Regions from separate parts of the Providencia sp. LY12 genome, predicted to be linked through region 1. Evidence: predicted binding sites of a transcription regulator. Region 1 holds the regulator's gene; the other holds the start of a gene.
What was found. The regulator PurR, encoded in region 1, represses purine synthesis genes. The targets are predictions, from matches to a motif close to CANGCAAACGTTTGCNTG.

Region 1 (12,342 bases):
CAGGGTATCACACTCCCGGCGGTGGTACCTGCTGGTCCAGAAAACCCGATGGGACTGTATGCGTTACGCCTGTCTTATGGTCGTGGTGAATATTTGATCCACGGTACAAACGCCAATTTTGGTATTGGTATGCGTGTTAGCTCTGGCTGTATTCGTCTACGCCCAGATGATATTAAAGCACTGTTTACTAACGTACCAAAAGGAACGCGCGTTCAAGTTATCGATCAGCCAGTTAAATATGCAAAAGAGCCAGATGGTAGCTATTACATTGAAGTGCATCAGCCACTGTCACGTAAAGACAGTGATGACCCACAGACAATGCCAATCAAGCTGACTGAAGATTTCCAAGCGTTTTTAGCGAGTAACCCAGGCATTGATAAAGCGAAAGTTCAAGCAGAGTTGTCTAGACGTTCAGGATTGCCTGTAAGGGTTAATGTTGGGGATGATTCAGAATCGATGAAACGCGATTATCAGCAATTAAAACCCATTGCGCCATTCACGATTACTCAACCACAACCTGTGTTTGAAGGAGAAGTGAAGTCTTCAATTCCTGCCAAATATCAGTCATTTAAAAGCTAATGACTACCTGCCTTAAATCAGTTTTGAAGTAAAAAATAAGGGCCTATAAAATAGGCCCTCAACAATAATTCAGCTATTAAGCTTTTCTAGATAACATCAAGCCGGACTTATTTTTTGTAAGTACGTACTTGGTTGTCCAGTCGTTGGTTTGCACGAGCTGCTTCTTCTTGTGCAGTTTGTACATCAGAACGCAGAGACTGAACGTCGTTGCTCAGTTGGTCAACTTTACCGTTCAGAGTTTGCACGTCTGAAGAGAGCTTTTGCACTTCAGTGCTGTTAGAACAACCCGCCAGTAATGCTGAAGCTAATACGATAGAGCCCAGTACAATTTTAGTACGAATCATTATTTTACCCTCTAGATTGATTTATCTTGAAAATATAAAAGCAAGTAACCAAAAAATAGACTTAAGAGCGTTATCTTAAAGCTACCTCTATCCCTTTAAAACAACCTAATGTAAATTAGGGTATGGTACTTACTAAGTCTTATGCTAGTACGTAATTCAAAGTTTTGCTAGAAATACTTTATATTTAACAGGGTGAAAACGAATAAAAATTTCAATTAAGGGTTGTTTAGTTTGAAATTTGAGCAAATGGTTATCGTTTTATGATTTATTTTGTAAATGCTTTGTAATCAAAATCTGGGTGAATTATATCTTCGCGGATCATAACGTAACTTATTGAAATTATGTTTCGCACGGATTGCTAAATTTCAGTTATTCCAGATAATAAAAAACCCTACTGCCGTGAAGCAATAGGGTTAATGTCACGCTAGATTATGCAGGACAACTGTGATGCAAGGCAACTACAGAACATGTACTGATGAGGTATTTGTTGTACCACTTTGTACTAATGCTCCGGATACCATCACGACGGCATCACCTTCAACCGCTAAACCACTTTCCAACGCTGCACGTTTACCTTCACGATAGAAATCATCTGTGGATTCGAAAGGACCCACGATCATCGGAATAACGCCTTTCACTAACAGTAACTGGCGAGCAGTTTCTTCGTTAGTTGTCAGAGCCAGAATCGGTGCGGTAGGGAAGTATTTACGTACTGATTTTGCGGATTTACCACCATAAGTTGCGACAACGATTAATGGCACGTCCAGTTTTTCAGACATTTCAACGGCACCACGGCAGACAGCTTCAGTCACACGTAAGCGCTGGGTTGGTTTTTGATTTTCAATACGCGTTGGCATAACGCGGTCAGTACGCTCACAGATAGTTGCCATGATAGTCACAGCTTCAACTGGATACTTACCTTTCGCACTTTCCCCAGACAGCATAACTGCATCTGTACCGTCTAAGATGGCGTTTGCAACGTCACCAGCTTCTGCGCGGGTAGGGCGTGGGTTTTTGATCATTGAATCTAGCATTTGAGTCGCAGTAATAACGACTTTGCGAGCTTTAACACATTTTTCAATCATCATTTTTTGGGCGAAGATAACTTCTTCTACCGGGATCTCAACCCCTAAGTCACCACGAGCAACCATGATACCGTCAGAGGCTTCAAGAATTTCGTCGAAGTTATTTAAACCTTCTTGGTTTTCGATTTTAGAGATGATTTGAATATTCTCGCCACCGTGTTTTTTCAGGTGAGCGCGAATTTCTTCAACGTCTGAACGTTTACGGATAAATGAAGCGGCAACAAAGTCGACACCTTGTTGGCAACCGAAAACGAGGTCTTCTTTATCTTTTTCTGCCAGAGCAGGTAAGCCAATAGAAACGCCCGGTAAATTAACACCTTTTTTCTCACCAAGATCGCCATTGTTTAATACTTGGCAAATGACTTCAGTTGCAGTGATGTTGGTTACGGTCATCCCGATTAAACCATCATCCACTAAAACGGTGTCACCCACTTTCAGGTCTTTGGTTAAGCCAGGGTAAGTGACTGCAACGCGTTCTTGGTTGCCGATAACGGAAGTATCTGTTGTGAAAGTGAAAGTTTGACCTGCAACGAGAGAAACATCATTGCCGCCTTCCAGTTTCATGGTGCGGATTTCTGGACCTTTAGTGTCCAGCAGAATAGCTGCTTGTTTACCGGTTTTTGCACAGACAGAGCGGAGGTTGTTGATACGTTGACCGTGTTCTTCATAGTCACCGTGGGAGAAATTAAGGCGCATGACGTTCATGCCTGCATCCAATAACTGAGTTAATTTCTCTTCTGATTCGGTTTTTGGACCGATGGTACAAACAATTTTGGTTTTTTTCATGGCAGTCTATCTAATGGTTATAAAGGAAATCGGTATTGCCGCCGATGCTTAATGCGCAAGATAGTCTATGTTGCGCAACTCATTTATAAGAATAGGCGACAGTCTGGTATTCAAAATCTGGTTATTTAAAAAACGTCACTTTTTGACTCTTATTATAGTGTAGATGACATTTTTCATTAAAGCTAACATGCTGATTTGCCTTTGTTGAAACCTTTCAGCTTGTGGGATTATTATAAACAACATCAAACTGTGAGACAAATCAAATTTTGCTAAATTTGATGCAGAAGTAATTAAGATCAAACAACAGCGAGATTTTCAGTTGAAAGTGGGTTGCGCAACAAAATAAGGGAAAACAAAATCACAATCAAGATAAATATGATATTTGAAAAAAGCACTTTAATCAGGGTAAGTAGGGCTCAGGATAAATAATGATTCGGAATAAGTAGAATGGTGCGTCCGAGTAGACTCGAACTACCGACCCCCACCATGTCAAGGTGGTGCTCTAACCAACTGAGCTACGGACGCACTGAGATGAAGCTTTGGTTTGTCACTGATGACAAATTCAAATGGTGCGTCCGAGTAGACTCGAACTACCGACCCCCACCATGTCAAGGTGGTGCTCTAACCAACTGAGCTACGGACGCACTGAGGTGAAACTTTGTTTGTCGCTAGTGATGAATTTAAATGGTGCGTCCGAGTAGACTCGAACTACCGACCCCCACCATGTCAAGGTGGTGCTCTAACCAACTGAGCTACGGACGCATATCAATTATTACTGCTCTAACGACGGGGACGAATATTAACGTTCTGCTGTCAATCTGGCAAGGGGAAAATGTAATTTTGCGAGAGTTTGCTCGTATTTAAAACTATTCGCAGAAAAACATTTACCGCCTTACCATAAAATGCTGAAAATTACGCCAATTATCGCGTTGAACGTAATAAAACGACGCTGTCAGGTTGGCGATGGATCCACAAAATTCGTGTTGCCATACCAATAGCCGCCGCGGTGAGCCCGATAATAAATCCTAACCAGAAACCTTTTGGTCCCATCGGTTCGGTAATAAAATCGGTTAACGCCAAAACATAGCCAGACGGTAAACCTAAAATCCAATATGCTGTAAAGGTAATAAAGAAGATTGAGCGAGTATCTTTATACCCACGTAACACACCGGCACCAATGACTTGAATAGAATCTGAAAGCTGATAAAGCGCTGCATAGAGCATCAAGCTAGATGCTAAAACAACTACTTCAGGATTCTTATTATACATCATGGCGATAGGTTCGCGGAACGTACTGGTAAAGATGGCCGTTAAGCAAGCTAAACTTAATCCTACCGCTAAACCAGTATAGGAAGAGACTTTTGCGGCATCGGTAGATTGACGTCCCAAGTTATAGCCAACTCGAATGGTGACAGCGATACCCATTGATAATGGGAACATAAACATCACAGAACTAAAGTTAAGCGCTACTTGGTGACCCGCGACCGCAACAACGCCTAAAGGAGCGACCAATAGGGCAACAACCGCAAATAGGGTGACTTCAAAAAACAGCGCTAATCCAATCGGTGTTCCAAGCACAATAATGCGTTTCAGGATATCTGGATTTGGTGCGCCTAATGGCTGAGCAGGGCGAATATCTCTCTGATTTGGTGCGTGTTTAACATACCATCTCATCATCAGGCACATTGCCCAATACACCGTTGCTGTCGCCACGCCGCAACCAACACCACCTAAGGCAGGTGCTCCAAAGTGACCATAAATGAAGATATAGTTCACTGGAATATTGACCATCAAGCCAAGAAAACCAATGACCATGCCAGGTTTGGTTTTTGATAATCCTTCACACTGGCTACGGTACACTTGATAAAATAGGTAACCTGGGGCTCCCCACATAATCGCGTGTAGGAAACGAACCGATTTATCGGCTAACTCTTGGTCAATATGAGGCATGTTGCTAATGATCAATTTACTGTTATATAACAGTAACATGATACTAACACCTAAAATAAAGGCTAGCCACAAGCCTTGTTGAACTTGGTCGCCAATTAGGTTTCTGCGACCTGAACCGTTCATTTGAGCGATGATTGGCGTGAGCGCCATGAGAATACCTTGCCCTAATAAAATAGCAGGCAACCAAATAGAAAAACCAACAGCCACAGCTGACATTTCGATTTCGCTAACACTTCCCGCCATGATGGTGTCCACAAACCCCATGGCGGTTTGGGAAAATTGGGCAAAGAAGATAGGGATACCGAGAGCCAACAAGCTACGCGCTTCTGTAATATATTTCTGCACGCATACACCTTCACAATAAGTTTCGAATTAAAAAAAGAAAAAAGCGGAATGAAAATCTATGATTTACTAAAAAATCAGATAGTTAATGCTAACCCCTTATTCTATCTCTTTTATGTAACCAATCCAACATAGTTATAGATAAGAATAATAAAACAGCAGATTAGTATAGAAACCGTTTAAATGTTTTGTGATGGCAGCATAAATATAACCACTCAAATAAGATAGATCTCTGAAAATTCTTAGGTAAACTGAGTTCATTAATTCACTGCACTGAGAGTCATTATGTTTACAGGCATTGTTCAAGGAACCGCTCCAATTATCTCAATCACGGAAAGAGCTAATTTCCGTACTCATGTCATGAAATTCACACCGGAATTATTAGTGGGTTTAGAAACCGGTGCATCCGTTGCGCATAACGGTTGCTGTTTGACGGTGACTAAAATTGAGGGGGAGAACGTTAGCTTTGATTTAATCAAAGAGACATTGCGCCTCACTAATTTAGGTGACTTAAAAGAAGGGGATGTGGTTAATATTGAACGTGCTGCGAAATATGGTGATGAAATTGGCGGACATGTGGTTTCGGGTCATATTGTAACCACCGCAGAAATTAGTAAGATTTTCACCTCTGAAGATAATCATCAAGTTTGGCTATCTATTTATGATAAAGCCTTGATGAAGTATATCTTACATAAGGGATTTGTGGCGATTGATGGAATCAGCTTAACGGTTGGTGATGTTATCAATAACCGTTTCTGCGTGCATTTGATCCCAGAAACGTTGGCGAGAACAACACTGGGTAGCAAACGACTGGGCCATAAAGTCAACATTGAGATTGACCCACAAACTCAAGCTATTGTTGATACTGTTGAGCGTGTTTTGTATCAGAAAGAACAAGAAATGTTATTGAAGCAGAAACAAGAGAGTGATGACTCAGTAGACAGTGAAAAATCGTCAATCTAGTTTTCAGCTGATAAGGTTATAGCTCTATACAGAGCTATAACCTGTTGAATCGGTAGGTAATAAATTCACCGGAATATTCTATTACTTCTCACTAAAATTGACCGAAAAAATGGCATTGTCACGTTCAATCGCGTCAACAAGTTGTTTGAAATGAGCGCTTTTTTGATACATTTCTAATGCTTGTGCATTTTCCCACTCTTCAAACACAATGTAGCCATTTTCTTTTGCCATCAGGTCATACTGCAAACATCCTTTTTCCATCCGGCTGCGTTTGGCAATTTCGCTAACGATTTTCTTCGTTAAATACCCGTCCTTTTTTTCGGTAGTGATTTGGGCATATACAACAATACTCATACCATTCTCCTTATGTACTCAGAACTATCTTAATGGAGACTTTGTTTTTGTATTGTAAAAAAGCGAATAATTTGACTTTAAAAATGCCGACGGTGTCATGGTAAAGTAACGCTTAAAATCGCGATAAAAGTGGGATTGATCATAATAGCCCGTTTCAAACCAACGATAAGTATCTTGTTCTTTCACCATAGTTTTCATCACTTGCTCTAAGCGACAATTGATCTGGTACCGTTTTGGTGTGATCCCAAATTCTTTTAAAAACTCTTTTTGAACTAAGCGTGCGCTGTAGCCAATATCATCGGCAATTTCGGTAATTTTTTTATTTGGATTGTGATAAAGAGAGTCCAGAACGTGGTCAATAAAATGTGCCTTTTTCGCTGCCTTAGTGACATAAAAACACTCATGCAACTCTTTGAATGAAGAATTGGCCAATGATTTAAACCAATTATTGCTCCATATTTGGCTAAGCGGAGTAGGGATATCCGTATAATTTAACGTGCGTTGGGGAAGTAAAAAACGTAAGGCATCGTGGCGAATACGCAGCACCATCACGCTGGCATTATTCGGGATGGCGGTAAATATATTGACTCTGGGGATGATTAACTGAAATGGATTGACGGATGTATGTTCGTGAGTCGACATACTGATATTTTCAGTCGAAACCCATATTTCAGCACCTGTACCTGGGAAGATCTTAATAGCATCAGTAAATTTCTTGATAATCAAAACTGAACTAACAAATTCTTTTAATTCATCAGGAGGATAATACTGTTTCAGCATGGCTCTTCAAAACGTCATAATTGAATATGCTAATAATAGCGTGTTATAGGGAAAAAATTAACTCTATAAACGATATATTCACCAAATAACGTATTTATTAAAAATCAGTTCCGTTATTAATAATAGTAACGGAACTGATTATTATGATGCCAAAAAATAACGTTAACTAACGATTAGTCATGCTGATATTCAGTGTGCTTAATCGCATCATTGGACTTGCTAGCACAACGCTGCATGAAATAGCCTATAATCATTGGGATTACAGTAAATGCCATCACGCCAGTTGTAGCGAGTAAAGGGTCAAATGTAAGTGCAGACACTAATAAACTGGCTAAGAAACATAACCCTAATTGTAAGGCGTTTTGCAGTGCAGCGGCCTTACCACTAGCAGATGGGAACGTATTGAGGGCTTTGGCGACTGCAATTGGGTATGATGCTCCGTTCATTGCTGCCATAAAGCAAAATGGAACCAAAATCATGGTTAATGTTGGCTGCGTATAAATCGCCATCACAAAGAGAATAATCATACTAACGGCATAACCCGCTAGCAAGATTGGGAACAACGTTTCAGCGCGAACTTTAGCTAATACGAAGCGGCAGCCGTATCCCCCGACAATAAATGCCAGTGTTTGAGGGATATAACTCAAGCCGATATCCGCAGGGTTAAAGCCCATATTGCGTAGAATAAATGGCGAACCCGTTAGCCATGCAAAAAAGCCAGCGCTACACGCTGCATACACAAGTACGTTACCACTGAAAACAGGGGAGCTTAGCAAGGTAGCAAAGGAAACTTTGGTTTGTGGCTGGTTTTCTTCTGCGATGACTTTCGGTGCCACTTTTTTTAGCATCAAGGTCGGTAGCAGGAGTAAAACGCCCACCATCATCAGCACGATGAAGATAAATTCCCAGTTTTTGTGCTCAAGCACCCAGGCACCTAAAAGTGGCGCTAATGCAGGAGAAAGCGCCACTAAAGGCATGATAGAGGCAAATACTTTTTGAGTATCAGCTTCGTTATAGCGGTCGATAACGAGGGCCTGCCATAAAACCGCAGCAGAACAAACGCCAACGGCTTGCAAGAATCGAAGGATTAATAACTGAGTGGCATCGGTGACCCAAATCATTGCTAGACAGCTAACAATAAACAGGGAAAGCCCAACAATAAGGATAGGTTTGCGTCCTAATTTATCTGAAAGGCGTCCCCATAATAGCTGGGCAAACGCGAAGCCCGCTAGAAAGATACTTAATGATGCGCTGATAGCGCCTTCAGTCGTATTTAAGGTTGTTTGCATTGAACCAAAGGCTGGCAGATACATATCGATGGCTAAAAACCCCAGCATGCTTAGGCCAGCAAGATAAATCAAAAATCCAGAGGAGTTTTTTGTCGCAGTATTTGTCATAGTTTTTGCTTAATCTATATTTAAAATAATGTTGATAGTTATCTTATTGTATAGGCTATTTTTTTACGTTGTGAAACGGTAATATTTGGACTCTGCTATCAAATAATTTGAAAGGAAAGAAAATGTGGTCAGCTCATGCACTTGAAGTCATAGACGCAGTTGCTCGAACGGGAAGCTTTAGTGGTGCTGCGGATGAGCTGCATCGAGTTCCTTCAGCGATCAGCTACACAGTAAAACAAGTCGAAGAATGGTTAGCAGTTCCGCTATTCGAACGTCGTCACCGTGATGTGGTATTGACGGAAGCCGGGGCTATCTTTATTAAAGAAAGTCGAAGTGTTATCAAAAAAATGATTGATACTCGACATCAATGCCAACAAGTCGCCAATGGATGGCGCGGACAGTTCAGTATTGCTGTTGATTGCATCGTAAAACCGCAGCGTACGGAACAGCTGATTTTGGATTTTTATCGTCATTTCCCTGATATTGAACTGTATATCCACCCTGAAGTGTTTAATGGAGTTTGGGATGCTTTAGCCGATGGACGTGTGGATGTTGCGATTGGAGCGACCCGTGCTTCACCAATTGGAGAGCGCTATAGCTTCCGTGATATGGGCTTTATGTCATGGCGTTGTGTTGCGAGCCCCGATCACCCATTAGCAAAAATTCAGGGCAAACTGACAGATGATCAAATGCGTGAATATCCAAGTTTGTGCTTAGAAGATACCTCAAGAAGCTTACCGAAAAGAGATACTTGGGCGCTGGATAACCAACGTCGCTTAGTTGTGCCTTACTGGGAAAGTGGTTTAGCGTGTTTGGAAAATGGGCTGTGTGTGGGAATGGTTCCTGAGCACCGTGCAGCGCCATTGTGTGCAGAAGGCAAGCTTGTTGAGCTGGAATTAGCACAGCCGTTTCCTGAAAGCCCTTGCTGCTTAACGTGGGTTGAGAATGATACATCTCCAGCGTTGAGATGGCTGCTTGACTATCTTGGTGATAGCGAAACGCTCAACGCGGAGTGGTTTGCGAGCTAATGTGCTGAGGTAGACTTAGCGGCGATAATCAATAAATGGACCGTCAGCCACGGAACGGCGCTCAACTAAACGCGGATGAACTTCAATCGTTTGCGCATCTTCGCGTTTATTCACAATACGATCGAGCAACATCGCAAACGCCATTTGACCTAAACGCTCTTTTGGCTGGTGGATTGTGGTTAATGCAGGCGTGAAATATCGTGCATTACGCACGTTATCATAACCAATAATGGAAATATCTTGAGGGACACGTAATCCCATCTCGTCAGCCGCACAGATTGCCCCCATCGCCATGATGTCTCCACCACAGAAGACCGCAGTAGGGCGGTGCTTGTTACTGAGGATCTGCATCATCGCTTTATAGCCTGATTCTGGCTCGAAATCCCCTTGAACAATCCATTCATCTTTTAATGTGACTTTGGCTTCTTCCATGGCTTTTTTGAAGCCGGTTAAACGCCCAATACCTGTATTTCTTTCGAGAGAGCCAGGGATCACGCCAATTTCACGGTGACCACGGTCAATAAGGTAACGACCCGCTAAGTAACCACCGTGGAAAGAGTTATCAATAATACTGTCAGTGAAATCCCCGCGAGAGGTACCCCAGTCCATGACGACCATTGGGATATTTCGGTAATCTTCCAACATACCTATCAAGGTGTCAGGGTATTCTGAACACATCACAAGTAGCCCATCGACACGTTTTTGTGCCAACATTTGCAAGTACGCTTTTTGCTTACCTAAGTTATTGTGAGAGTTACATAAAATTAGAGTATAGCCTTTCTCATAGCAACTATTCTCGACAGACTCGATCACTTCTGCGAAATAGGGGGCTTCACTTGATGTTGCCAACAGACCAATTGATTTGGTGTGGTTGACTTTTAAACTACGCGCAACCGCACTCGGAGAATAATTGAGCTCTTTGATGGCGGCCCAAACGGCTGTTTTTGTATCATCAGCGACAAAACGCGTCTTGTTGATAACATGGGAGACGGTTGTGGTAGAGACGCCCGCACGTTTCGCCACATCTTTAATTGTTGCCATGAGAAGAAAAAACTCCTAACCAAAACTTGGTCTCTAAAATAATTCTAGTTAAATAATTACCTGCATATTGATGCATAGTACCTTTGCTGGCAATAATTTAGCGATTTGTTGTCGATTTTGTCTGATCTAGCGCAAAAACGAAAGAAATAATTGATGTTATAACATGTGATATAGACACTGGTTTTACGTTTTTGTGCATGTATACTGAAATAACCTTTTTATTTTATGGTTATTTGATAATTCAATTTCTTTATATGAGAGGGTCTCATGGATACAGATTTTAAATATGGATTGCTAGCTGCGTTTGGCTCTTTAGCTGTAATTATTTTGTTTGCTGTGCACATTTTCTGATTTCATTTCCATCCTATCTAATAAGGATGAGAAATAATTAAGGGCGAGTAATATACTCGCCCTTAGTCATTTTAGATCTGAACTAAAATTAAGCCAGATTTTCTTCAACAAATTTCCAGTTAACCAACGCCCAGAAGTTTTCTAAGTATTTTGGACGTGCGTTACGGTAGTCGATGTAGTAAGCGTGTTCCCAGATATCAACAGTCAGAACTGGCTTATCGTCACCAGAAATTGGTGTTGCCGCGTTAGATGTGTTAACGATAGCCAGGCTGCCATCTGCTTTCTTCACTAACCAAGTCCAACCTGCACCGAAGTTTTTAACTGCGGCATCAGTGAATTGCTCTTTGAACTGAGCAAATGAACCAAATGCTTTGTTGATAGCTTCTGCAACTTTACCGGTTGGCTCGCCACCTGCATTTGGAGCCAAGCAGTGCCAGTAGAAAGTGTGGTTCCAAACTTGAGCCGCGTTATTGAATACGCCACCTTCAGAAGTTTTAATGATTTCTTCTAAAGACAGACCTTCAAATTTGGTGCCTTTGATCAGGTTATTCAGGTTAACAACATAAGTGTTGTGGTGCTTACCATAGTGGTATTCTAAGGTCTCAGCAGAGATATGAGGTTCTAAAGCATCTTTAGCATAAGGTAGAGCTGGTAATTCAAAAGACATTGCGTACTCCTTGATTGCTTTTATTCAGTGTTTAGGGTGTTTGCTCGTAAAATGAGCGAAATTAAATGTACTTCTATTAATTAATCTACTTCTAGTGTAGTGACGTTGAGCTGTGCTGAGCTATTGCGCCGCATTGTAAGTCATGATTTATCATAACAGAATACAGGTTACAGTAAGAAAAAACCTGTTCCATGATGCTATTTATGCCTTAATTGTTAGTAAGTTGCATAATAATTATTCCACTGCGTGTCGTTATTGTCATTGAAGAGCAGGGAAATACATCAAGTGTTATTAATTTGCTAATATATTAACAAATAACTCCCATGATTACACGGCAAAAACACCCAGAGTGAATTTTTTATAGTAAAAAGAAAACGTTGCTATTTGCTTTTCACCTTTTGAGTACAGCAAATAGGAGTGCTATAGTATTCGCCTTATAAAACTGGCATATTGTATGAAACAATCACGGAACAATTTGCGATGTTTTGACTATGCCGGCGATTACACCGGTCAATGTGTTCTGTCTAATGAGTTGCCTTGCAAATGATTCAAAGTGGCTCAGTGACTGCAAAATCAGCACCCACGTTTTAGGATATAAAATGACAACTATCGAAAAAATTGAGCGCCAAGTTAAAGAAAACCCAATTTTATTATACATGAAAGGCTCTCCAAAAC
Region 2 (12,342 bases), 1.6 Mb from region 1:
AGCGCTTCTATTTGCGCAAAACTCAATTGGAAGTTGCAAATCAATGTTTTAATCACGTCACGGCGCAGGCAGTCGTCGTCAGTTAGCACTAATCCACGCCATAGGGCATGCCCCTTTTCTTCCACTTGCGCGTAGTAAGTTTTTAAATCTTTCTGATTTTGGGCGTAGTTATCGCCTAGCATGCTGATCGCTGATACCCCTAATCCTAATAAATCGCAATCCCCTTGGGTGGTATACCCTTGGAAATTACGATGTAAAATCCCTTCTCGCTGTGCGACCGCCAGTTCATCTTCTGGGCGAGCAAAGTGATCCATTCCGATAAATTGATAACCGCCAGATGTCAGCGTTGCGATGGTATCTTGCAGAATATCCAGTTTTTGCTCCGCCGTTGGCAGGTCTTCATCTTTGATTTTACGCTGCGCTGCAAATAAATTCGGCAAATGTGCATAGTTGAAAACGCTTAAACGATCGGGAGCTAGCTCCGCCACTTTTTTCAATGTAAACGCAAAGCTTTCAGGGGTTTGTTTTGGTAAACCGTAAATTAGGTCGATACTGGTTGAAGTGAATCCCGTCTCTTTGGCGCGTTTAATCAGCGCAAAAATAAACTCTTCATCTTGCTCGCGGTTAACTAGAACTTGCACTTCTTTATTAAAATCTTGAACACCCATGCTTAGGCGGTTAAAGCCTTCGCTGCGCAGATGGTCAATCATGTCGAGTTCGATTTCGCGGGGATCCACTTCGATGGACATCTCGGCATCTAGCGCAAAATGAAAATGTTTTTTCAGCAAGCTAACTAAATGGCTCACTTGTGCCTTATCTAAATACGTTGGTGTACCACCGCCCCAGTGCATTTGAGTCACTGTGCGATTTTTAAGTAACGCAGCACGCTGGATAATTTCTTTTTCAATGACTTGTAAATACTCATCCGCTTTATGTTTTTGGCGAGTAACTAGCTTATTACAGCCGCAGAAATAGCACAGTTTGTGGCAAAACGGGATATGCACATACAGAGACAAAGGACGGTCAGGATAACGCTGGGTTGCCTCAACAAAAGCCTGTTCGTTGTAGTCTTGATTGAACTCTAAGGCTGTTGGATAAGAGGTATAACGCGGACCTGAATAGTTATATTTCTGGATGAGAGAGAGATCCCAAACGATATTTTGCTCTGACATTGATATTCCTTAATTGACCACAAGCTCGAAAGCATCACTGTTAATTATATCTCTTTAGATTATTTTTTAGCTATTTATGTAAAGAGTCTATACCGCAAAGATTATAGCGATGTTAGAAAATACAGATCCGATGCAACATCAAAGAAAAGGAAGATAGGCGAGAAATTAAGCAGAATTCCTCCCGTATAGCACGGGAGGAATGAATAGAGAGGAAATTATTTACTTTTTAAGATGCGCATAATGTCATCAAATTTCTCTTCTTCCTCTTCATCACCGTCTTCGTCCGCATATTCGATACCGAGGATATTCATCAGTTCATCGATGCGGTCTAAGCAGGTATCAACATATTGCTGCTCTTGAGCAGTAATGGTTTCACCATCTTCCAGTCGTGCCAGAATCTCATCTAAGCGATCGTTGCTTTCCAGCATTTCCAGTTCTTTTTCTGGGGTCAGTTTTTCTTTAGCAACAGGCTTTTCTTTCACGACAGGACGCGCAACTGGCTGGTTACTTTCAACCACCAGTGGAATTGGTTTTTTACTGCCAATACGTGGGTCAGCCTGAACATTTTGCCCATTTTTTTGACCATTCGAAGCACCGTCTTGGTTACGGCTACCAGACTTATGCCCGCGATGTTTTTTCTCGCGTTTACGCTCACGGCCTTCTGCGTTGAGCTCTTCTTTCGTCTTACGGTATTTTTTCTTCAGTTTTGCGGTCGGTTTTTTCGGTGAATTCATGGTTTGCTACCTTGATAAAATCAGTTTCTGCGGCGGAATCTAGCAGGATCCCTTAAGCAGCGAAAGCACTACTTTGCAATTTAGGTGAATTTTATCTCACTTTGCATTCGCAACAGTACTTTAATGATTATACCTTAAATAATTTGAGTTGCATGCAAGCAACAAAAAGGGAGAGCCTAACTAGCTGTATCGCCAGAGGATAGAAAATAGAAAATAGAAAATAGAAAATAGAAAATAGAAAGATATCCTGAGTAATATTCTAAATAATTCAAGTTGTGGCTAGGCGTCAATCGAGGTTATCTCAGGGAGCATACATAAGTATGTGACCCGAGTAGCCGAGAGAAGACAACAACGCCACAGCTTGAAGTATGACGAAGATTAGGCGTCGACGAGGATCATTTTGAGTAAAAACATCGCCGCTACTAAAATTACACACAGACCCAGATCACGCCAGCGCCCTGTACCAATCTTCATCGCACAGTACGCAATAAACCCTAACGCAATACCTTCTGTAATCGAGAAGCTAAATGGCATCATGACCGCAGTAATAAACGCAGGAACGGATTCTGTTAAGTCATCCCATTTCACGCGCGTTAAGCTTGAAGTCATCAGAACGCCAACATAAATCAACGCGCCTGCGGTTGCATAAGCAGGAACCATACCTGCCAACGGAGAGATAAACATCGTCAATAGGAATAACACACCGACGACAATCGCGGTTAAGCCTGTACGACCACCCACCGACACCCCTGAAGAGCTTTCGATGTACGCCGTTACGGATGAAGTCCCCATAGCAGAACCTGCCACAGAACTTAAGCTATCCACATACAGTGCTTGTTTCATGCGAGGGAAAGTCCCGTGCTCGTTGGTAATACCCGCTTTGTCTGTTACCCCAATCATAGTGCCGGAGGAGTCAAACAGGTTTACCAACATAAAGGCAAAGATAACCCCAGAAAGTGCCAGATCCAGTGAGCCAGCAAAGTCCACTTGGCCAACAACACTGGTAATGCTTGGTGGCATTGAGAAAATGCCCGTATATTTCACATCACCCAGCGCTAAGCCAATCAGCGTCGTCACGGCGATAGACACCAATACTGCCGCATGGATATTACGCGCCGCTAAAATGGCGATAATGAAAAAGCCTAATGCCCCTAGCCACACATTATGGTGAGTTAGGTTACCAATCGACACTAAAGTATCTGGATTTGCGACGATAATACCGGAGTTTTTCAGTCCCATCATGGCGATAAATAGACCGATACCGCTGGTGATCCCCACTCGTAAACTCAGAGGAATATTGGCGATGATCCAGTAACGAATACGGAATAACGTCAGAATAAATAAGCCCACTGCGCCCCAGAATACCGCGCCCATAGCGACTTGCCATGAATAGCCCATCGCCCCAACGACCACAAAAGCAAAGAAAGCGTTTAGCCCCATCGCAGGTGCAACGGCGATAGGTAAGTTTGCCAGTAAGCCCATTAAAATACTGCCGATGGCTGCGATTAAACAGGTGGTTACGAATACCGCTTTGATATCCATGCCAGCAACGGACAAAATTTGTGGGTTAACGAAAACGATATATACCATCGTCAGGAAGGTGGTGAACCCTGCAACAAGCTCTGTTCTTGCGGTGGTACCGTGTTCTTGTAATTTAAACACACGCTGAAACAGACCCTGCGATTGCGAGGAGCCAGATGATTGATTAGTCATTAAAATGCGCCTTGTCGAAATGTCATGCCCTAGATTGCTAATGGATGCGTGGTGGGCACGAAAAAAAGTTTTTTTCGGCTCATGGTACAACTAAACGATGCAAAAGAAAACGATTGCGTCATTTTAAATAAGTCGTATTTCCTAACTGACTGATACTGTAAATGAATATCGAGAGAAATATGGCGGTTGTCACACCGCCATTGAGGAATTTCGCCGCTTTTGGGCTATTTGGCGTAAATCAAGAAAGCGCAATCAGCTTTTGACGTCGCCAAAACAGCCAACCGCGTTTTGCTGAACGACTACGTGCTGCGCTTTTATCACTGAGTTTTTTCGCCACTTGATTGGCAATAATTTCGACTGACAGGCACATCACAAAGTAGATAAATGCCACAAACAGGAACACTTCCAGCGGATAGATCATTTCACGGTTATTCACCTGTGTTGCTAGGAATGACAGCTCTGCTACCCCCACAATATACGCCAGAGAGGTATCTTTAATTAACGCAACCCATTGGTTAATAAAGGAAGGTACCATCATTCGTAATGCTTGAGGTAACACCACATTCCACAGCACTTGCCAGCGGTTAAACCCGAGAGAAAGCCCGGCGTTCCATTGCCCTTGACCGATAGCTAAAATTCCCGCTTTCACGCCGTGGGCTAAATAGGCTGAAGTGATCAGTGCTAATGCACACACCACCGCCGTCACGCCTGGAATTTCCGTTCCGAAGACAATAGGCAATAGAAAGTAAGTCCAAAAAATCAACATAATGACGGGAATGGCGCGGAAAAAACCTAAAACGGCGGCAAATAAATTCATCCAGAAGCCACGTAGCATCGCCAGTGCAATACCACCCAATGTGCCCAGAGCAATAGACGCGGCGCCAGCCAGTATGCTCATAATTAGCGTTAGGGCTGCACCCTCCAAGGGACCATCAGGATAAGCCCCAAATAGCAGATATTGCCAGTTATCCGTAATGACTGAAAAATCCATCTTATACCCCCTGAGCCAACTGACGCTGTTGTCGCCACTGACCCCAGCCTTCCATTACGGCGATGATTGCGATGTACAGCACTGTTGCTAAACCAAATGCAGCAAATGTTTGTAATGATTGACTATCTACTTGGCGTGATACATAAGAGAGCTCCGCCACCCCGATAGCCATGGTTAATGACGAGTTTTTGACGACGTTCATGTATTGCCCTAACAGCGGCGGTAACGCGATTTTTACGGCTTGCGGTAAAATCACTAAACGCATGGACTGCCATGATGTCAGCCCCAAAGCGAGAGCCGCTTGTTTCTGTCCTTGACGCACGCCTCGGATACCTGAGCGCACTTCTTCCGCAATGAAAGGCACGGTGTATAGCGTTAAACCAACAAATCCGGCTAAAAATTCAAAGGACGGCCAGCCTAATGTTATCCCTAAAATTTCAATTTCATGGGGCGTATTCAGCCATTCCATTGCTGATTCAGGGAGAATTTCTCCCGAGGCAAAATACCAGAAAAACAGTTGCACCAGCAGCGGCGTATTACGGAAAATCGAAATATAAACGGTCACAAACCAGCGTAGCGGCGCGATTTGGCTGTCTCTTGCCGAGGCGGCAATAAAACCTAATAGCGTGGCAGCGATGATCGTACAAATCGAGATCCAGACTGTGAGCAAAAAGCCATAGCCAAACCACTCAAGGTATTGTGGTGCTAGTAGATGCGCAGACCAGAAGTCACCGCTGAAAAATTTGTCGAACATATTTCGCCTCGCTATAACTGACAACCCCTGCAACATGGCAGGGGCGTTTACTCTCACTAAACTGCATGACTAACTTAAGATTTAGGCTGCTCGCTCAATGGGGCAAATTTGAATTCACCACGTGGTTGTGCCGCTTTGGTGTCTGGACCAAACCAACGGTTATAAATCTCGTTCGCTTTGCCTTCTTTCTCCAGTTTCAGCAAGGTAGCATTCACGTTTTCAATTAAACGCGTTTCCCCTTTGCTCGCACCTAGCGCTTGGTACTCTTTGGTTAAGCTAAATGGTGAAATTTCAAAGTCTGCTTTCACTTTTTCTGGCAAGTTACCGAGCAAGCCCACCAGCTTCGCATCATCTTGGGTGATCGCTTGTACGTTACCGTTACGTAGCGCTGCGAAAGCTTGCGGGGTATCGTCGTAAGAGATGACTTTGGTATTCGGGAAACGTTCGCGCAGAGTCACTTCCTGAACAGTTCCTTTGTCTGCACCAATACGCAGTGGAGCGATATCTTCAGGGGTTTTCAGTACGCCTTTACGCGCGATAAATTTTTGCCCTGTTGCAAAGTCAGGAATGGAGAAATCCACCTGTTTTGCACGCTCATCCGTAATAGTGAAGTTGGCACCAATCAGGTCAACTTTGCCGGATGTTAACAGTGGAATGCGGTTAGCTGGGTTGGTTGGACGCAGCTCTAATTTCACGCCAAGATCATCAGCAATCGCTTGGGCGATATCGATATCATAGCCAGCGAGTTTCTTGGTTTTAGGATCAATAAATCCGAATGGGGGATTACTGTCAAAAACAGAAATGCGGATCACTCCCGCTTGTTTAATATCATCTAATTTATCTGCGCTAGCGACATTCGCTGTCAGCGCCAGACCAGCAACTACAAGTGCGGAAGTAAGAAAACGTGCTTTCATTAAATGCCCCTAACGGTAAATTTGTGTAAATCGACCATCACAAGCTATCAACTATTTCTTAGCACTTGAAATAATATTAAATAATATATTTATATCAATTTGGAATATGAATAGACATAAAAAAAGGGGTGAAAATCCATCGGAGCGACCCCTAAAATGTTGCAGATTAAGACTCTTATCGAGCAAGAAGAAAATGAAGAAGATGAACACTGCGGTGGCCAGCACCCCAGTGGTTTAACAGTTACTCTTTGTTGCTATCTTTCGAACTAGTCAGCATTTTTTCAAGGCTGTCTCCACCTACATGGCGGAAATCTTGCCCTTTAACATAGTAGAAAATAAATTCACAAATGTTCTGGCAACGGTCACCGATACGCTCAATGGAGCGAGCACAGAACAGCGCAGTTAAAACACTTGGAATGGTACGCGGGTCTTCCATCATATACGTCATTAACTGACGGACAATCCCCTCGTATTCTTGGTCTACCTTTTCATCTTCACGATAAATACGGATAGCTTCTTCCAAGTCCATGCGCGCAAAAGCATCTAGCACGTCATGCAGCATTTGCACGGTATGGCGACCTAATGACTCCAAGCTCACCAACAATGGCTGGTGCTGCTGAGAGAATTTTTCCAGTGCGGTTTGGCAGATTTTATCCGCGACGTCACCGATTCTTTCCAGTTCAGCGATGGTTTTCGAGATTGCCATAATCAAACGCAAGTCGCTCGCGGTTGGCTGGCGCTTAGCGATGATTTTGACGCACTCTTCATCGATTGCCACTTCCATCATGTTGACTTTATGGTCATTGGCAATCACTTCTCGCGCTAGGGCTTCATCCTGATTATGCATCGCAGTGATAGCCTTGGTGAGCTGCTCTTCAACTAGCCCTCCCATGGTCATCAACTCAGTATGGATATGTTCCAGTTCAGCGTTGAACTGCCCTGATATATGTTTGTTGTGGTTCAGCGTATCCATCGTCGGCTCCATATCAACCGTAGCGGCCAGTAATATAATCTTCAGTTTGTTTCATTTCTGGGGTGGTAAACATCTTGTCAGTGTTATTAAATTCCACCAACTCACCCAAGTACATAAATGCCGTGTAATCAGAGCAGCGCGCCGCTTGTTGCATGTTGTGAGTAACGATCACCACGGTATATTCTGATTTCAATTCGCTGATCAACTCTTCAATACGCCCCGTTGAAATTGGGTCCAGAGCAGAACATGGCTCATCGAGTAACAGAACTTCTGGGCGAATGGCGATACCACGCGCAATACACAGACGCTGTTGCTGACCACCAGAGAGGCTATAGCCGCTTTGGTGAAGTTTATCTTTGGTTTCATTCCACAGTGCCGCTTTTGTTAGCGCCCACTGCACACGCTCGTCCATTTCGACGCGGGACAGCTTTTCAAACAAACGCACACCGAACGCGATATTGTCGTAGATAGACATCGGGAATGGCGTTGGTTTTTGGAACACCATACCGACTTTTGCACGTAATAACGCGATGTCTTGTTTATCAGTCAGGATGTTTTGACCATCCAGTAAAATTTCGCCTTCTGCGCGTTGCTCACCATACAGTTCGTACATTTTGTTGAAGGTACGCAGCAGCGTGGATTTACCACAACCTGATGGGCCGATAAACGCAGTCACTTTGTTCTTTTCAATGTCTAAAGAGATATTCTTCAGCGCGTGAAACTTTCCATAGTAGAAGTTAAGGTCACGAACTTTAATTTTACTGTTTGCAATATCGTTTGCATTAATCATGGCTACTTCTCTCTATCAATTCTTTTATTCGTCTGGGATTAGTGTTTTTTCTGTGCAAACACAACACGGGCAATGATATTGATTAACAGGACACATAAGGTGATTAGGAGAACCCCTGCCCATGCTAATTGCTGCCATTCAGAGAACGGACTCATTGCAAATTTGAAGATAGTCACTGGTAAGTTAGCAATTGGCTCATTCATGTCGGTGCTCCAGAATTGGTTCGAGAGTGACGTAAACAGCAGCGGTGCGGTTTCCCCCGCAATACGCGCGATAGCCAGCAAAATACCGGTAATAATCCCAGATACAGATGCTTTTAATGTAATGGATAAAATCATTTTCCATTTTGGTGTACCCAGTGCATATGCCGCTTCACGCAGGCTATCAGGCACGAGCTTCAACATGTTCTCAGTGGTACGAATAACAATTGGGATTTGCAGTAATGCAAGTGCAATTACCCCCGCCCAACCCGAGAAATGCTGCATTTGAGCCACCACAATGGTGTAAACAAACAGACCAACCACAATTGAAGGCGCAGATAACAGAATGTCGTTAATAAAACGCGTCACCGAAGCTAACCACGATTTGCGACCATATTCCGCTAAGTAGATACCCGCTAAAATCCCTAATGGAGTCCCGATAACAGTCGCCCACAAGATAAGCAATCCACTTCCCACAATGGCGTTCGCCAAACCACCGCCTTCTGTATTTGGCGGCGGAGTCATTTCAGTAAACAGATTGAGGGACATGCCATCAATCCCTTTGGTTACCGTGGAGAATAAAATCCACACTAGCCAGAACAGACCAAACGCCATCGTCAGCATGGAGACTAATAATGCCATTCTGTTGACTTGACGACGCCATGCTTGGCGGCGTGCGCGTTCTTTTTGATTCACTACAACAGGTTCATAATTCGACATAATTAGCGTCCCTCATTCTTAGCAAGGCGCATTACCATCAGCTTGGAAATCGCCAGAACAATGAAGGTAATCACAAACAGAATTAAACCAAGTTCCATCAGCGCTGCGGTGTGTAAACCACTTTCCGCTTCAGCAAATTCGTTCGCCAGCGCAGAGGTAATACTGTTACCCGGCATAAACAGTGAAGGGCTATCGAGCTGGTAAGTGTTACCAATGACGAATGTCACCGCCATGGTTTCTCCCAATGCACGACCTAGCCCCAGCATCACCCCGCCAATCACCCCATTACGGGTATAAGGCAGAACGATGTTCCAAATCACTTCCCATGTGGTACAGCCAATTCCGTAGGCTGACTCTTTCATCATCACAGGAGTTTGTTCAAACACATCGCGCATTACCGAGGCGATGTAAGGAATGATCATAATGGCAAGGATAATACCTGCCGCAAGAATACCGATACCAAACGCAGGGCCTGAGAAAAGTTCGCCAACAATTGGAATGCTCGACATGACATTACCAACCGGTTCTTGGAAGTATTCTGCAAATAATGGAGCGAAGACAAACAGCCCCCACATACCGTAAACAATACTTGGGATAGCCGCGAGAAGCTCAATCGCAATACCTAATGGACGTTTTAACCAGTTAGGCGCTAGCTCTGTTAAGAATAGTGCGATACCAAAACTCACTGGCACGGCGATAATCAGAGCGATTAATGATGTAACGATGGTGCCGTAGATAGGCACTAATGCACCAAACTGTTCTGCTGGCGCATCCCACTCTTTGTTCCACAAAAACGAAAATCCGAATTTCTGCATACTTGGCCAAGATGCGAAAATCAGGGAAATAATAATGCCACCAAGCATGAGGAGAGTGATTAGCGCTGCTATTTTGACTAATGCACTAAAAATCACGTCGCCCGATTTACTAGGGGCTTTGAATGCCGTTATTTTTTCGGCCATGCGCTTTGTTCTCATTCCATGCCTACTTTTCAGTAGGACTTACGTTACTACGGTGAATAAGCGGGAGCTATTCCTCAGCCCCCGCTTACCCTTTTCCAACCCGAGGGGCACTTAGAACAGTGCTTTACCTTGGCTATCTTTTACTTCTGTTTTCCATGCTGCACGTACTGCGGTCACAACTTCTTGAGGTAACACAGCATAATCTAATGCTTCTGCTTGTTTACCACCTTTGTCGTAAGCCCAGTTGAAGAAATCAAGAACCGCTTTACCTTTCTCAGCATCCGCTTGTTGATTGTGAACTAAGATGAATGTGGTAGAGGTAATTGGCCATGCGTTAGCGCCTTCACGGTTAGTCAGGTCTTGTGCAAATGATTTAGACCAATCTACTTTTTTCGCTGCTGCGCTGAAGCTTTCACCTGTTGGTGAAACTGGCTGGCCATCTGCAGAAACCAGCTTAGTATACGCAAGATTATTCTGTTTTGCGTAAGCATATTCTACATAACCGATAGAGCCTGGCAGACGTTGAACAAAGGCTGCAACGCCGTCGTTACCTTTACCGCCTACGCTATTTTTCGGCCAGTTAACCGTTGAACCTGCACCCACTTCATCTTTCCAGTTTGAGCTAACTTTTGCTAAGTAGCTTGTGAAGACGAATGTGGTACCAGAACCATCAGAGCGGCGAACTACAGCGATGTTTTGGTCAGGTAATTTTACGTTTGGATTCAGTTTTGCGATGGCTGGGTCATTCCATTTTGCAATTTTGCCTAAGTAGATGTCGCCCAGAGTTTTACCATCAAGAACCAGTTGATTAGATTCGATGCCTTTAACGTTTACCGCTAAAACCACACCACCAATCACGGTTGGGAATTGGAATAAGCCGTCTTCTTTGAGTTTTTCATCAGTCAATGGCGCATCAGACGCACCGAAATCAACTGTTTTTGCATTAATCTGTTTTACACCACCAGAAGAACCGATCCCCTGATAGTTAATTTTATTACCTGTTTCTTTCTGATAAGTATCTGCCCACTTCGCATAAACAGGAGCAGGGAATGTCGCGCCAGCTCCGGTCAGGCTGGTAGCAGCAAAAGAAGACATTGCAGTCAGAGATAAGGTTGCTGCCATTACGCTTGCTAGTGTGGTACGCATCATTTTCATAATCCCTCCGGGGATGTAAGAAATAATCAAGTATTAAATTATTGGGTGTATGTCACGGTAGGGAAAATAGGACAATTGAGTTACGGCAATATGTCAGCTTTATGACAGTTTTATGACATTTGCAGATTTTATCGACATGATTAAGTGTAGCAGAATGGTACAAAAATGATTATTTACTTATTTTTCAACAAACTAAATAAGAACAGCGAATGTGACAGCTTAGCGTTTGGAATATGACATATTGTCATAAATGAAAAAATTTATTTCTCTTTCTATCTTTCTTTCTATCTTTCTATCTTTCTATCTTTCTATCTACACAGTATATCTCTAAGTATTTCAGCTTGTAGGTAGGCGACAAGCAAAGATATCTCAGGGAGCATACATTAGTATGTGACCTGAGTAGCTGAGCGTAGTCAACACCCCTACAAGTTGAAATACGACGAGATATTTAGTCTTCGCGTTCTTTGAGAGGGAGCAAGGCTCGAATAGCAAACCCGCCACGCTCACTTTTATGGATCTCAATATTCCCTTCGTGAGCATCTATAATCCTGCGAATTATCGCGAGCCCCAGCCCTGTACCTTTGTTGCTACGGGCTTTTTCACCCTGTACGAACGGCTGGAATAGGCGTTGAATGTCTTCTTCTTTGATCCCCGCGCCATCATCTTCAACTTGGAACCAAACATAATCTTCATTTTTACCACTGCTGACTTTGATCCAGCCATTTCCGTAGCGATAAGCGTTGACTATCATGTTGGTAATCGCGCGTTTGATAGCAAGATGGTTACCGTTGAACATCACTGGTCCTGAGACTAAATTGGTTTCAATTTCTCCCACGACGTTGGTTTCAGCAACAACAGCTTCGTTGAGGATAGCGTTGAGGTCGCAGAACTCCATATCCATCTCTTGCCCTGTTTTCAGGTAAGACATGAATTGGCCGATTATTGCGTCGCACTCTTCAATATCTTTGTTGATAGATTCAGCGAGATAGCCATCTTCTGGTCCCATCATTTCCGTTGCGAGACGAATTCGCGTCAGTGGCGTTCGAAGGTCATGGCTGACCCCTGCCATTAATACAGTGCGGTCATTTTCGAGGGATTTTATCCCTGCCGCCATATGGTTGAACGAGCGAATAGCCGCGCGAACCTCTGTGGCACCTTTCTCTTGCATCGGCGGCATAACATGCCCCTTACCGACCTCACCCGCGTGATATTCCAGCTCTAATAATGGCTTGTTTTGATAGCGAATATAGAGCCAAACCCCCGCAAA

Region 2: the regulator PurR is predicted to act here: its motif matches at 3,722-3,739, upstream of ACY3ZI_RS01285 (NCS2 family permease).

The regions. Positions count from the first base shown of each region.
Region 1 is NZ_CM172594.1:1,910,864-1,923,205, forward strand. Features, by position in the region: gene ACY3ZI_RS09030 (L,D-transpeptidase family protein) at 1-579, shown strand, start outside; gene ACY3ZI_RS09035 (major outer membrane lipoprotein) at 687-923, opposite strand; gene pykF (pyruvate kinase PykF) at 1,382-2,794, opposite strand; tRNA gene ACY3ZI_RS09045 (tRNA-Val) at 3,243-3,319, opposite strand; tRNA gene ACY3ZI_RS09050 (tRNA-Val) at 3,362-3,438, opposite strand; tRNA gene ACY3ZI_RS09055 (tRNA-Val) at 3,480-3,556, opposite strand; gene ACY3ZI_RS09060 (MATE family efflux transporter) at 3,716-5,089, opposite strand; gene ACY3ZI_RS09065 (riboflavin synthase subunit alpha) at 5,372-6,049, shown strand; gene ACY3ZI_RS09070 (putative quinol monooxygenase) at 6,131-6,403, opposite strand; gene ACY3ZI_RS09075 (helix-turn-helix transcriptional regulator) at 6,428-7,183, opposite strand; gene punC (purine nucleoside transporter PunC) at 7,357-8,580, opposite strand; gene punR (DNA-binding transcriptional activator PunR) at 8,703-9,608, shown strand; gene purR (HTH-type transcriptional repressor PurR) at 9,624-10,649, opposite strand; gene cydH (cytochrome bd-I oxidase subunit CydH) at 10,917-11,000, shown strand; gene sodB (superoxide dismutase [Fe]) at 11,089-11,667, opposite strand; gene ACY3ZI_RS09105 (Grx4 family monothiol glutaredoxin) at 12,267-12,342, shown strand, end outside.
Region 2 is NZ_CM172594.1:284,147-296,488, reverse strand. Features, by position in the region: gene hemN (oxygen-independent coproporphyrinogen III oxidase) at 1-1,172, opposite strand, end outside; gene yihI (Der GTPase-activating protein YihI) at 1,388-1,906, opposite strand; gene ACY3ZI_RS01285 (NCS2 family permease) at 2,285-3,619, opposite strand; gene ACY3ZI_RS01280 (amino acid ABC transporter permease) at 3,858-4,610, opposite strand; gene ACY3ZI_RS01275 (amino acid ABC transporter permease) at 4,612-5,364, opposite strand; gene ACY3ZI_RS01270 (ABC transporter substrate-binding protein) at 5,439-6,278, opposite strand; gene phoU (phosphate signaling complex protein PhoU) at 6,520-7,251, opposite strand; gene pstB (phosphate ABC transporter ATP-binding protein PstB) at 7,265-8,041, opposite strand; gene pstA (phosphate ABC transporter permease PstA) at 8,080-8,961, opposite strand; gene pstC (phosphate ABC transporter permease PstC) at 8,964-9,920, opposite strand; gene pstS (phosphate ABC transporter substrate-binding protein PstS) at 10,032-11,075, opposite strand; gene envZ (two-component system sensor histidine kinase EnvZ) at 11,524-12,342, opposite strand, start outside.